One region of the Alteromonas mediterranea DE genome, then DNA from elsewhere that is predicted to be linked to it. Evidence: predicted binding sites of a transcription regulator. Region 1 holds the regulator's gene; the other holds the start of a gene.
What was found. Region 1 encodes sigma-54, which starts transcription at its own class of promoters, with help from an activator protein. Its sites were predicted from a motif close to GTTGGCACGNNNNTNGNNT; they were not measured.

Region 1 (7,599 bases):
TAAAGAAGACCCCCTTGTTGCAGAGACCGCTGATGAGATTCCAAAAGGCGTATCTAATACCTCTGCGCTGATTTGGATAGGCGTTGGTCTTGTTATATTACCTTTAAGTGCACACTTTTTAGTGAACTCTGCGGTAGAAATTGCGCGATATATGGGAATATCAGACCTAGTCATAGGCTTAACAATAATCGCATTGGGCACAAGTCTTCCTGAACTTGCTGCGAGTATTGCCGGCGTATTAAAGGGTGAAGACGACCTAGCGCTGGGCAACATAATAGGCTCTAATATTTTCAACTTGCTGGCTGTGCTAGGTATGCCTGGCCTCATTGCTCCCGGTTTATTAGACCCCGACGTTTATAATCGCGATATGTACGTTATGTTAGGTTTAACGCTATTACTGTTCCTGTTCAGTTTCGATTTAATAGGAAAGCGTACAATATCAAGAACAAACGGATGCTTATTTCTGGCCTGCTTTATCGGCTACCAATTTTGGCTTTTCGGATAACCATGAATACACAAACTCAGATGAACTATATCGACTCGGCGAAGCGCGTTATTGAAATTGAAACGCAGGCCATTGCCAATTTAAGTGAGCGCTTAAACGACGACTTTATTACAGCCTGCGATATTCTTTTTGCCTGTCAGGGAAAGGTTGTGGTTTGCGGTATGGGGAAATCTGGGCATATAGGTAATAAAATTGCCGCCACGCTGGCTAGCACAGGTACACCTGCTTTTTTTATGCACCCTGGTGAAGCCAATCACGGCGACCTAGGAATGTTGGGCAAAGGCGATGTTTTATTAGCCATATCCAACTCTGGTGAAACCAATGAGCTTGTAAACTTATTGCCTGTAGTCAAACGCTTAGGTATTCCAGTGGTAGCCATGACCAACAGTGCTTCAAGCTCGCTAGGGCAGCATGCTGATGTCATCCTTGATATTAGCGTTGAGAAAGAAGCCTGTTCACTTGGTCTAGCTCCAACTACTAGCACCACGGCTACATTAGTAATGGGGGATGCGCTTGCCGTTGCGTTACTTGACCAGAAAGGGTTCACGTCTGATGATTTTGCGTTATCACACCCTGGGGGAAGCTTAGGGCGTAAACTGTTGCTTAAGGTGCGAGACATCATGCTAACTGGCAGTGATATTCCGCTTATCGAGTTAAACGCATCGGTGGCTGATGCTTTGCTCGAAATTTCTAAAAAAGGGCTAGGAATGACTGGGGTGCTTGACACTGATGGTACCCTAACAGGCGTATTTACTGACGGTGATCTACGGCGCATTTTAGATGCTCGCATTGACGTACATAGCGCAACCGTCGAAAGTGTTATGACCAAAGGCGGTAAAACAACCACAGCCGAACAACTTGCTGTCGAAGCATTAAACTTAATGGAAACTCATAAGATTAGTGCATTAATGGTCACGGATAACGAGCACAAACCAGTGGGCGCGTTTAACATGCATATGCTACTTAAAGCTGGAGTGCTATAAATGACAACAACCTTGTACACAGAAATGGATGACGGGCTTTTCGATGCGCTGGCTAACGTTAAGTTATTGGTATGTGATGTGGACGGCGTGTTTTCAGACGGTCGAATTTATTTAGGCAACGACGGTGAAGAACTGAAAGCTTTCCATACTCGTGATGGTTATGGGGTGAAAGCCCTAGTCAGTAACGGTGTTAACGTAGCGGTTATTACCGGGCGTCGTTCCGCAATTGTAGAAAACAGAATGAGTGCGCTCAACGTAGCCCACATTATTCAAGGTGAAGAAAACAAAGCTGACGCATTGAGCACATTGATAGAAAATCTTGGTTTAAGCGCTGACGAGGTTGCCGCGGTGGGCGACGACATGCCTGATACCGGCATGTATAAGCATGTGGCGATTAAAATAGCGGTTGCCGACGCACACCCTTTCGTGGCAAAACAAGCGAACTGGATAACCACCTTGCCAGGCGGATTTGGCGCGGTGCGCGAGATATCAGATACTATTTTACACGCCAAAGGCGTAGCGAATGAGATTTTTGGAGCAAGTGTATGAGCCAATTTGGCTTTAATCGCTTAGGCTTAAGTATATCGGCGCTGTTTATCTTAGCGTTGCTGATGTATGTACCTACGTGGATGGAAGAGCAGCCAGAATCACAAGGCAGCAGCGAGAATGGCGCCTTAAAACCTGCCTATAAAGCGAAGAACTTGACCACTACCCTTTACAACCAAGAAGGCGAGTTAAATCACAAGGTATTTGCCGAATCAATGGAGCACTACGACCAGCTAGGTTTTGTATTGTTCCAACAGCCCAAATATACACTGTATACTGAGAACGCTACGTCTCCTTGGGTGGTGACGGCGCAAGAAGGTACGCTCTACAACAACGATCTGATCCAGTTAGAAAACCAGGTTGTTATCGAGAACCAAACCAGCGATGACTTTGTCAAAAGCCTCTCAACCGAATACATTCAGATTAATTTAGACACCAAACAAATGACATCTGATCAAGTCGTTGAAATACAGGGTACCCAATATGTCATTTTGAGCAATGGGTTTAACGCGAATTTACGCACACAAGAATACGAGCTTTTAGATCATGTACAAACCACTTATTCCCCTAGCAACTAGCCTATTACTTGTCATCGCTAGCGGTGCGGTAAGCGCAAGCGAAGATGATTTTTCGCAGCCCATTAAAATAGGCTCAAATACTCAATTTATCGACGGTAAAAATAAAACGGCGTTGTATAAAGAAGATGTACTGATTACCCAGGGTTCGCTGGTGATTGAAGCCGATGAAGTGGAAGTTATCGCGAGTGAAGGTAGTGGCCGCGAAATTTTTATCGCCAGAGGAAAGCCAGCCAGTTATTCTCAAACACTAGAAGACGGTACTCCGGTGTCTGCTAAGGCAAACGAAATTCGTTATGAGGTGATCAATCGCACAATTTCTCTTTCAGGAAACGCGGAACTTCAACAAGACACCAGTAAAGTGCAAGGTGACAACATTACTTTCGACATGATTACCGAGCAGTTACTTGCTACTGGTGGGGCGGGCGAAAATGGAGAAGGTCGAGTGACTACGGTATTTACTCCTGAATCCATTCGCAAGACATCATCGAAGAAAGAAGATAAAGACAGTGAGGACAATCAATAGCAATGGCAACTTTGAGCGCAACCAACCTTGCTAAGGCATATAAATCGCGTCAGGTAGTACGCGACGTCAGCCTTTCTGTCTCGACGGGTCAAATTGTTGGCCTACTTGGCCCCAATGGCGCTGGTAAGACCACTACATTTTATATGATTGTGGGATTGGTTAACCTGGATAAAGGCAAGATTGAAATCGATGATAATGAGCTTACTCATCAGCCCATGCACGAGCGTGCACGCCGCGGAATTGGCTACCTTCCGCAAGAGGCATCAATTTTCAGAAAGCTTACGGTACATGAAAATATCATGGCCATTTTGCAAACCCGTAAGGATTTAAATTCACAGCAGCAAGAAGAAGAAGCTGACGCGCTACTTGATGAATTTAATATTAACCATATACGTAATAGTACAGGGATGAGTTTGTCCGGTGGTGAACGACGACGTGTTGAAATAGCACGCGCACTAGCAGCTAATCCGCAATTTATTTTATTAGACGAACCGTTTGCTGGTGTTGATCCAATATCAGTTAATGATATAAAGAAGATAATACAGCATCTTCGAGATAGGGGTATTGGAATCCTTATCACCGACCATAACGTGCGAGAAACATTGGATGTTTGTGAGAAAGCGTACATTGTGAGTCATGGCGAGCTTATCGCGCAAGGAACAGCGGAACAGGTTTTAAGTAATCAAAAAGTAAGGGATGTATACCTAGGCGAACAATTCAGGCTATAGTTAGTGTAACTGAATTGTCATTTTTCAATTTCGCTCTGGTGTATTCAATTTAGAGCATTTAAATAAGACGTAGATGAAACCATCTTTACAGCTAAAATTTAGCCAACAACTTACCATGACACCCCAGCTTCAGCAGGCGATAAAACTGCTGCAGCTATCTACGCTTGATCTTCAGCAGGAGATTCAAGAAGCCCTCGATTCAAACCCTTTATTGGAAGTTGAAGAAGGTAACGACGAGCCGCAAGTAGAAAAAAATAATATCGATAGCGACGATAGCGTGACAGAAGCGTCTGCGACAGCGTCTAGCGATACATTGGAAGCGGGTGACGCGTTAGAAAAAAACGACCTTCCCGATGAATTTCCTATCGACAGCACATGGGATGAATACTATTCAGCGTCATCGGCCCCAGCGCCAGGTCCTTCAAATGACGATGAACAAATATTTCAAGGCGAAACCACCGAGGATATTCAGGAACATTTGTCGTGGCAGATGCGATTGACCCATTTCTCAGATACCGACCGCGCCATTGCTACGGCAATTATCGACTCTATTGACGAGTCTGGCTATTTAACCGTGACCCTTGAAGACATTCTTGACGCGGTAAACTCTGAGGATATGGAAGAGCCTATAGAAATGGACGAAATAGAATGCGTACTTAAGCGTATTCAGATGTTCGACCCCATTGGTTCGGGCTCCCGCTCGCCGCAGGAATGTCTAATGGTGCAACTGCGCCAGTTCTCAGAAGACACACCATGGCTTAACGAAGCCAAACAGCTTATAGAAGAATATTCAGACCTATTAAGCAGTAAAGATTATCGCACGTTAATGCGTAAGAGCCGCTTGAAGGAAGATCAGCTGCGCGAGGCAATGCGTTTATTACAAACCTTGAATCCTCGCCCAGGTAGTGCTTTAGTTACTAAAGAGCCTGAGTACGTTATTCCTGATGTCTCGGTCGCCAAAAAGAATGGCCGTTGGGTGGTTGAGCTAAACCCCGACAGCCTGCCTAAGTTGAGTGTAAATCAACAATACGCTGCAATGAGTCGTCGTGCCAAAAATAGTAGCGACTCACAATTCATCCGCTCACACATGCAAGAGGCTAAGTGGTTCATTAAGAGCCTTGAATCTCGCAACGAAACCTTAATGAAGGTGGCAAACTGTATTGTGCAGCAGCAGATGGGCTTTTTTGAACATGGCCCGGAAATGATGAAACCTATGGTGCTTAACGATGTCGCAGAAATGGTAGATATGCACGAATCAACGATTTCACGCGTCACAACGCAAAAGTATATGCATACACCACGTGGTATCTTCGAATTGAAGTACTTCTTCTCTAGCCACGTAGCAACAGACTCTGGTGGTGAGTGTTCATCTACCGCGATTCGTGCATTGATCAAAAAGCTAGTGGCGGCTGAAAAGCCGAGCAAGCCACTAAGTGATAGCAAGATTGCTTCATTGTTGGCCGAACAAGGCATTAAAGTTGCCCGGCGAACAATAGCAAAATACCGGGAATCATTGTCGATCCCGCCGTCGAACCAACGCAAGAGCCTAATTTAAACGGGCTTAATAATATAAGGAAGACGAAATATGCAAATCAACCTAACTGGTCATCATGTCGAAATCACCGACTCTTTGCGTAATTATGTCGATACGAAGTTCAGCAAACTTGAACGTCACTTTGATCACATTTCTAATGTGCATGTCATCCTGAACGTTGAAAAATTAAATCAAAAAGCCGAAGCGACCGTTCATTTAAGTGGCGCTGAAGTATTCGCATCCTCAGAAAATACCGACATGTATGCGGCGATTGACAGCATGGTTGATAAACTCGACCGGCAGGTAATCAAGCATAAGGAAAAACTGAAAAAACATTAGTAGCTAAATAAGTATGGATATACAAGCCATCGTAAGTCTGGACCGCACCGAGTGTGCGGTTCAGTGTAATAGTAAAAAGCGAATTCTTGAGATCATCGCAGATATCGCTGCCAAAAATAACGATAACATCGATCAGGCAACGGTACTTAATAGTTTGATGTCTCGAGAGCGTATGGGTAGTACCGGAATCGGCAATGGCATTGCGTTACCACATGGGCGCTTGCCAGGTTTAGAAAAGGTGATCGCCATTGTTGTCACCAGTACGCCAGCCATTAATTTTGACGCGCTCGATGAAAAGCCGGTAGATATATTTTTCGCGTTACTTGTTCCTGAAGAGCAAACCGAAGGCCATCTACAAACATTAGCCACGGTAGCCGGTAAACTAAGCGATAAAGAAACGATTAAAGCGATACGTCGTGCCAGTACAAGCGATGATATTCTTTCTGCACTAAGTTAAAGATTTAAGCGCCTTAGCGAGGTCGTGACCAAGGCGCTTAAGACAATAAAGCGTATGCGATAAAACCAGAAGATTTGGGAGAAATTAGGTGAAGCTGATTATAATCAGTGGTCGTTCGGGGTCTGGTAAGTCTGTCGCACTTCGCGCATTGGAAGATTTAGGGTACTACTGCGTTGACAACATTCCTGTAAACCTACTTCCTACCCTAACCCACACTGTTGTTGATGAATACGACCAAGTGGCGGTGAGCATTGATGTGCGTAACTTGCCGAAAAACCCTGATGATCTGGTAGAAATTTTAGATTATCTTCCGTCGTCGTGGTCAATGACCATTGTCTATATCGATGCCAGCGATGATGTGCTGGTAAAACGCTTCAGCGAAACCCGACGTCTGCATCCCCTTGCGAAGCTCAATAAGTCTCTATCTGAAGCCATAAGGGCAGAGTCAGCCTTGCTAGCCCCTATCGCTGAACGGGCAGACTTGTATTTAGATACAGACAAACTGACTATTCACCAACTTGCTGAGTTGATACGCGAGCGAATACTCGGTAAGAAAAGCTCCCGCTTAGTGCTGGTGTTTGAATCTTTTGGCTTCAAACACGGTATTCCGAAAGATGCCGATTATGTTTTTGATGCGCGCTTTTTACCTAATCCTCACTGGGAGCCTGACCTGAAGCACCTAACAGGGCTTGATGCGCCCGTTGAGGTTTTCTTAGGCTCTCAACCCGTTGTTACCAAGTTCATCTGGCAAATTCAGAATTTAATTACCACCTGGCTACCTCATTTAGAGCGCAACAACAGAAGTTACGTAACAGTCGCTATTGGCTGTACAGGCGGGCAACACCGCTCTGTGTATATTGCCCAAACTCTGTCGAAAACCTTCAGCGAAATACACCCAGATGTACAAATTCGCCATCGAGAGCTAAACCAGTAATGACAATTAAAAAAACGCTAACCATCGTAAATAAGCTGGGATTACATGCAAGAGCAGCGACCCAATTAGTGAAGCTTGCCAATCAGTTCGACGCCAAAATTATTTTAAAGAAAGGCGATAAAGAGGCTGACGCCAGCAGCGTTCTTGGTTTAATGATGCTGGAAAGCCATCAAGGTGAACAAGTAGATGTTATTGTAGATGGAAACGATGATGTTGACGCCCTTGCTGCCATTGAAGAGCTCATAGAAGGTAAGTTTAACGAAGACGAATAGTTTAAATCCGTCACCTGATTACTTATTAAACGTTTAGCGCCGTTTTATAGTTATACTGCGCAAAAGCCACGCAATTTTCATGACAGACTCATCGTAATTGCGATATTCTACGCCCACTTAGGCTTTAAAGCCTTCACCGTTCATCTTAATAGCAGGTAGGAATAACGCCTTATGGCAGAAGCGCTTGTTTCTAAATACGT
Region 2 (7,599 bases), 1.6 Mb from region 1:
GGGTGTAGCGTAAATGACGCCCCCCAAATGCTCTATTTTCGCCAATAAGTTCCATTTCAGCTCCTTAAATTCGTAAATTTGCACCTTTATTGTGGAATCAGTAAAGGCTCTATCGGATTTTAGATCAAGTTCGTTTACACTAAGCGCCTAATTTTTGAGGTAAGTACAATGGTAAAAGCACTGCTGCATCATATTGTTGGCACTATTTCGGTCATTTTTTATTTTTTAAACACAGTTTTGTGGTCTACGCCTATTTTTATATTGGCAGTTTTTAAACTCATCCCTATCGCCCCGTGGCGGCGTTTCATTTCTTATTTACTCGACGCATGCGCCACCGCGTGGATAGGCGTCAATAATATTAATCAGCGCATTAGTGGACGCACAAAGTGGCAAGTAAACGGGCTGGAAAAACTGACTCGAAAAGATTGGTACCTCGTTGTTGCTAACCATCAATCTTGGGTCGATATCCTCGTTCTTCAACGTGTATTTAACCGAAAGATTCCTTTTCTGAAGTTTTTCCTCAAAAAAGAGCTTATTTATGTGCCCATTTTAGGTCTTACCTGGTGGGCGCTCGATTTTCCATTCATGCGTCGTTACTCGAAGTCTTTCATTGCTAAAAATCCGCACCTGAAAGGTAAAGATATGGAAACCACCCGCAAAGCGTGTGAAAAATTTCGCAATAAGCCGGTAAGTATAATGAACTTCGTAGAAGGCACGCGTTTCACCACAGCCAAGCATGATAGACAGAACTCTCCGTTTGAGCACTTGCTAAAGCCTAAAGCCGGCGGTATTGCTTTTGTGTTGTCGGCCATGGGCGACCAGCTACATAAACTTATTGACGTTACCATCGACTATCCTAATGGGGTCCCCTCGTTTTGGGATTTCGTAAGCGGTAAAGTTCGCGACATTCGCGTGAATATTGATGTGATGCCAGTAAAAGAGATTATGGACAATGGGGTTTTCAACGACAGCTATTTTGATGACCCACAAGTGCGTGCCCGCTTTCAGACATGGCTAAATGAGCGTTGGCATGCCAAAGATCAACGTTTAGCATCACTTAACGCAACTCAGAAACCATTATGATCCGTCTAGTACTTGCGCCTTTTATCTTCGTTTTACATACCACACTGCAAATTCTTAACTTAGCTTTGTGGGGTGGGCTTATTATTCTATTGGGTTTGGTAAAGCTTTTATTGCCGAACGGAAAAATTAGAACAGCGTGGAATAAGGTCATGCACGCGCTGATGTTTAGCTTTGGCCGCATTAGTGTCATATTGATTCGCCTATTCAACAAGGTCGACATTGTGTGCTCTGTTCACGGCACGCTTTCTAAAGATAGCTGGTATCTTATTATCGCGAACCACCTAAGCTACCTCGATATCATTTTACTTATTGAATTCGCTACACACCGTATTCCAGCGCCCAAGTTTTTCTTAAAGAAAGAGCTTATCTGGCTGCCTTTTGTAGGGCTTGGCGCGTGGGCACTTGATATGCCTTTCATGCACAGGTATACCCGTGCTTATTTAGAGAAGCACCCTGAAAAAAGGGGAAAGGATCTGGAAACCACTAAAGCGTATTGTGAAAAGTTCAGAACCGTGCCGACTACAGTGATAAATTTTGTTGAAGGAACACGCTTTACATCACAGAAGCACCTTTCAAAGCAAAGCCCCTATGTCAACTTACTTCCACCTAAGGCGGGGGGCGTGTCTTTCGCCTTATCAGCCATGGGCGAGTTATTTACGAACGTACTGGATATTTCTTTGCTCTACCCTGAAAATAAACGTCATCCGATGATGGCAATGTTAAGCGGCCAGATGACTAAAATTGTTATTGATGTAAACGTAACGCCTGTACCCGAGTTACAACAGCAGTCAGAACGTACAGAGTCTGAATTTCGTCTTTATTTCCAAAACTGGTTAAATAGCTTATGGAAAAATAAAGACAACCGCATAAAGCAATTATTGGAGTCATAAATAATGGAAGTGAGTGCTTCAGTACGCGATTACTTTATACACTTGGTAAACGACGTTTTCCCAAACTTAACCACTGAGGACCCGCTTTATACAGTGCTTGCACTAGGGTCTACCCTGATAATTGCAGCGTTCATTTATATTATTGCGCGGTTATTAGTACGCCCGCAAATTGCTAGCTGGGTTTACAAGTCTAATAATAAATGGGACAACGCGCTTCAAGAGCATGGCTTCTTTAGACCTTTAATGCACCTCTTCCCTGCGCTATTCATCTACGTTGCCACTCCAGTACTTATCGATGATGAAGCCGTCATGCACGGTATGGTAATCAAAAGTGCTCAGCTGTATATGCTTTACAGTGGCTTACTCGCTTTGTACGCCATGCTAAGCACAGTAGAAGACGTTTACAACGCCTCAGCCCTTTCCCGACGAGCCCCGATTACAGGGTTCATTCAGGTGACTAAACTTGCCTTTGCAATCATTACTATACTGCTGAGTATTTCTTTAATAGTCGATAGAAGTCCGTTGCTTATTGTATCGGGCCTAACCGCTATTGCCGCGGTGCTGTTATTGATATTCAGAGACACTATTTTAGGTTTTGTGGCCGGTATACAGATTGCCGCCAACCGCATGTTTAATACCGGTGATTGGATAGCCATGCCGAAATACGAAGTTGACGGTGAAATACTTGAAATAGGCTTAACCAATGTAAAGGTACAAAACTGGGACAAAACAATCTCGACACTACCTACTTATAGCCTTACTACTGAAGCGGTGAAGAACTGGCGAGGCATGCAGGAGTCCGGCGGCCGCAGAATTAAGCGCGCCATTTATATTGATGTGCACTCTATCAAACTCTGCGACAAAGATATGTTAGACCGCTTTTCAAAAATTCGTTATATCAACGAATATATCGATAAAAAGAAAAACGAACTGCGTGCTTATCACAGGGATTACTCCATTGATGAGTCGGATTTACTCAATAACCGCAAGCTAACCAATATCGGTACGTTTAGAGCCTACTTAGAAGCCTATTTGCGCAAGCATGCGAATATCAACCAAGAGCTTACGCTTATGGTTAGGCAGCTTCCCCCTAATGAGCTAGGTTTGCCCTTAGAAATTTATTGCTTTAGCGCAGAAAAAGAATGGGTCAAATACGAGAAAGTACAGTCGGATATTTTCGACCACGTCATGGCCATGCTTGACCTGTTCGACCTACGCGCCTACCAGCGAGACGGTCACCTCTCGCTTTTAGCCCACCGCGAGCACAGTGCCTATCAGCAAGAGGCAAAGGTGAACGCCAGGCAAGGTGCTGATAATAGTGCCAAGCAAAGTACAAGTGAAAGTTCTGATGGAAGTGCCGATGAAAGTGCCGATGAAAGGACAGAGCGTAGTGTAAACACGCCTGCAGAGCCTCACAGCACGCCGAAAGCGTAACCATCAATAACTGTTTTACAGACGTAAAAAAACCGGCTTTGAAGCCGGTTTTTTCATAACGCTTTTTGCTTAAGCTAAGGCATAGGCCATCAGCATGCAAAGCACCAAACCTGTAACGCCAAAAAAACCGTACTCGATTTTTTCCTGCATACCTTCAGCACCTGCTTTAGCAGTCATAAAGCCCATAACGATGCTGCTTAGCCCTAGCGTAAAGGCAATTAGCGCAACACCAAACATAATTGCATTAATCCAATCAGCCATTGTGATAACCCCTTAAAATTATTGGGGGTATTATGCACCAATAATTAAGATTTGAACATGCTTGGATGGGTTTAAATATGCCGTAAAAGGCATAAATTGATCTTAGTCAAAATGGCTAATTTATTATTATATTCGCCAAAAAATGAAGCCGCCTATATTTCCCGCCCTCTCAAAAAAACATAACCCACTGAAAAATATAATCTTTAAATTATGGCAAGAGCATTGCTCTATTCTTTGCAAACAGGCTATCGCCGCCGCTTTTAGCAAGCCCTGGCTATACCGAACTACATTTTGCACGCGCACTACCGTGTTATTAGTGAAATAAGGAATGAACAATGTCTAACAAACTATTACTTTCAGTTGTCATCACCAGCGCTTTAATCAGTGGACAGGCACTTGCACACGATAAGAACTTTCAGACCACCAGCTGTGATATGGAGCTTGATGGTCACATTCAATACTATCAAGGCGAGTTAACCGTAACCATGGATAATGGCTCGGTGATGAGCATAGACGCTCAACACAATATGACCGTTAACGGCGAAGCTGTGTCGCTTAATCGCGAGCAAAAAAAGTGGGTGGGTGAATACTACGACAATATAGATATGGCCATTCCAATGACACTGAACATTGCCAGTGAAGGTTTAGAGATTGCTAATGTCGCGGTAACTGAAGTATTCACAGAGCTCCTTGGCGGCGACCAAATGGGCGACGACTTTCGTGAACTCTTTGACTCGCTCGACGCTAAGCTCAACACCTCATTTTATGATGAAGCGGGTAATATCCGTGTCGATTCAACCAAGTTCGATGAGCCAGGTTGGTTTGACGAAAGCTGGGAACAAGAATTTGAAACACAGATAGAGTCATTGATTAGCGAGTCGATAGGCAGAATTTTAATAGCCGTAGGTACTCAGATGCTATGGGAAGGCGGCGATATGTCTGAATTCGAAGAAAAAATGGAACGTTGGGGTGAAGACCTAGAATATCGTCTTGAGAGTCAAGCCGCCGCATTAGAAGAAAAAGGCGATGCTTTGTGTAAAGTGTTGAAACAGGCTGATTATGCTGAAGGAAAAATGCAGGCGTCAATTGCCGGGCTTGAAGAGCTGAACCTGTTAGATATCGATGGTCATGCAGAAATGATGATGTAATAGCCCTTCGTATCAAAACCATTAACATCTATAAAGCCAATGATGGGTAACGCCCATAGTTGGCTTTTTTCGCAAGTCCGCCCCCTATACTCGTGTATTAACCCCGTTTAAACCTTTGCGCTTTTAGTGCCGCTTTTTAAGGCAATCAGTAAAACGACTTACGTATTGATAAAAGCAAGGCTTTGCAAATTAATGTAATCTACGGCTATTAAACAAAGGGTATTGAGACTATGACGCTAAATTTAGTAATTACGGGTTATGGATGGTTAGCCGGGTATGTTGGCGAAGCACTTAACGATGATTTCAATATTGTCGGCACAAGTAGAAGTCGGGACAAATGCCATGCGTTACAAGCGCAAGGTATCGAAGCACTTGAATATGCGCTAGGAGATAACACCAAGCCCCTTGAACGCTATTTACCTAATGCAACCTTATTACTCAATGTACCGCCCGGCCGACGAAGCACCAATTTAGACGCCTTTACAAAGCACATGCTGTCATTAATAGATAGCGCGATCAGGGCGGGCGTTGGGCATATTGTTTTTATCAGTACGACCTCGGTTTACGGTGATAATACTGATGAGACATTGACAGCGCAGGCCCCAACCAACCCTCAAACTGCGTCGGCAAAAGCGCATGTAGCAATAGAGCAATATTTACTGTCACTGCGAGAGCAAATTAACGTAAGTATTGTGCGGTTAGCGGGCTTGGTTGGCCCAGACCGTCACCCGGCCCGTTCGTTAAGTGGACGTCAGCTAGAAGCGGGTAATAAAAGAATAAACCTGGTTCACGTTTTTGATATCGTTAAGGCGCTTGGCGAAATTATTCGCTGTACCCCACTGAATGACACGATACATCTGTGTAGTTTGTCTCACCCCAAACGGGGGCTGTACTATGTTGAGGCTGCTAAAGCCATGGGTATTGAGCCGCCTGATTTTACAGGGACCGACGCTGAGCCTGGCGGGAAAGTAATTGACGCCCGCGAATGCTGGGCGCAGTTAGGTATTACGCCCGAGTTCGCTGACCCCTATCGCATGTTCTAAATCAATAAAAAACGGCAAGCCCGTTACCAAGCTTGCCGTTTTTGTTTAGATGTAATGTGTGAAGCGGTTTACCCGAAAAGGTTAAACCCAAAATATTTCACTGCGACTGTGTTTATAAAAATAACAAGCAGAATTAACGGTATAAAGGTTTTAAGCGACACATCTACATACTTTTCAAACCAGCTACCCTTGTATCCGCTGCTACCTTCTTCCAAAGACGCGTTGAAGTTAGCGCTCTTCCAACGGTAAATAACAAACAAGCAAATAAGTAAGCCGTTGAGCGGTAAAATAGTGTCGTAGAACACGTCGTAAATCACATCAAACAAAGACTTATCTGCCCCTGCGTAGTGCATAAACGAAGTCAACATATCCACTTTACCGAACGATAATGCGCTCAAAATGGCTAACACAATCATAATACTGCCTAAAGAGCCTAGCGCCCATTTGCGACTTACGCCTTTCTCGTCCATCAATGCCGCAACCGGTACTTCAAAAATAGATACCAGTGAAGTAATTGCTGCGAAGAACACAAGCAAGAAGAACAAGCTCGCTACAATCGACGCACCGAGATACCCGATTGAATCTTGTAACGCGAGAAAGATACTCGGTAGGTAAGTAAAGATCATGCCAACCGAAGACTCACTTAAATCATCAGGGTTAATATCTGGGTTAAAGGAGAAGATAGCCGGAAGAATCATTAACCCCGCAGTAAATGCAACCGCCGTATCGGTTAATGCAACCAATTTGGCCGAGTTAGGCACATCCGCTCGTTTATCAATATAGCTTCCGTAAGTGATCAGAATACCCATACCTAACGACAGCGAAAAGAAGGCTTGCGACAAGGCGCCGTTGACAACTTCAGCCGTGATTTTTGAAAACTCAGGCACGATATAGAACTTAACCCCAGCCATGGCATTTTCTCGGGTCAGTACAAACACTACCAAGCCAATGAGCATAACAAAGAGTGCTGGCATAAGCAGCTTTGCCGCTTTTTCGATGCCTTCTTTTACCCCGCCTTGAAGTATGAGGTACACCACCCCAACCACAACTGCCATATAGGCGAAGATTGCCTCTGAGTTAATAAACAGCACAAAGGTTTCGGGGTTAGCGAGTTTGTCTAAGTTTCCGCTTACCGCTTCAAACAAATAGCCAAAAAGCCACACGGTGATAACCATGTAGAAAACGGCAATCATGAAAGGTGTAGCAATGGCTAACCAACCTGCGACCTTCCATTTTTTTTCGTTACCGCTGATATCGCTGTACGCGCCTAATGGGTCTTTTTTAGCATGGCGTCCTACTGACATTTCCGCCAGCATAACCGGCAAACATATCGCAAAAACGAAAATGGCGTACATTAACAAAAATGCGCCGCCGCCGTTTTTAGCTGCACCGACAGGGAAACCAACCAAATTACCAATGCCTACTGCAGAACCGGCAGCAGCCAAAATAAAACCTATGCGCGATCCGAACTGTTCTCTGGCCCCGCTCATATCCCTTCCTCTCGTTGAGTTATTGTTATAGCAGTTCGCAATAAAAACCCGACACCTGTTGTATGTCGAAGGTTAATGCCATGCGAACTGGTATTATTTTATTATCAGGATGGCGTTCTGTTATTATGACTCACGTGTGGCGTCAACGCGTTGTATTGCAACCTTTATGGGCTTATCAATACGCTGCACCAATCCCAAAAATAGCATGGTAACAGCAGTGAAATAAAAAGTCTTGATGTTGAACTTGTTG

Region 2: the regulator sigma-54 is predicted to act here: its motif matches at 3,878-3,896, upstream of MADE_RS16635 (DUF2884 family protein).

Annotation. Positions count from the first base shown of each region.
Region 1 is NC_011138.3:896,451-904,049, reverse strand. It holds gene MADE_RS04150 (calcium/sodium antiporter) at 1-505, shown strand, start outside; gene MADE_RS04145 (KpsF/GutQ family sugar-phosphate isomerase) at 508-1,488, shown strand; gene kdsC (3-deoxy-manno-octulosonate-8-phosphatase KdsC) at 1,489-2,037, shown strand; gene lptC (LPS export ABC transporter periplasmic protein LptC) at 2,034-2,612, shown strand; gene lptA (lipopolysaccharide transport periplasmic protein LptA) at 2,581-3,135, shown strand; gene lptB (LPS export ABC transporter ATP-binding protein) at 3,138-3,863, shown strand; gene MADE_RS04120 (RNA polymerase factor sigma-54) at 3,937-5,418, shown strand; gene hpf (ribosome hibernation promoting factor) at 5,449-5,736, shown strand; gene ptsN (PTS IIA-like nitrogen regulatory protein PtsN) at 5,750-6,193, shown strand; gene rapZ (RNase adapter RapZ) at 6,282-7,127, shown strand; gene MADE_RS04100 (HPr family phosphocarrier protein) at 7,127-7,399, shown strand; gene mgtE (magnesium transporter) at 7,571-7,599, shown strand, end outside.
Region 2 is NC_011138.3:3,751,184-3,758,782, forward strand. It holds gene fghA (S-formylglutathione hydrolase) at 1-55, opposite strand, end outside; gene MADE_RS16615 (acyltransferase) at 169-1,083, shown strand; gene MADE_RS16620 (acyltransferase) at 1,080-1,973, shown strand; gene MADE_RS16625 (mechanosensitive ion channel family protein) at 1,977-3,407, shown strand; gene MADE_RS16630 (hypothetical protein) at 3,477-3,668, opposite strand; gene MADE_RS16635 (DUF2884 family protein) at 4,004-4,816, shown strand; gene MADE_RS16640 (NAD-dependent epimerase/dehydratase family protein) at 5,047-5,859, shown strand; gene MADE_RS16645 (sodium-dependent transporter) at 5,928-7,349, opposite strand.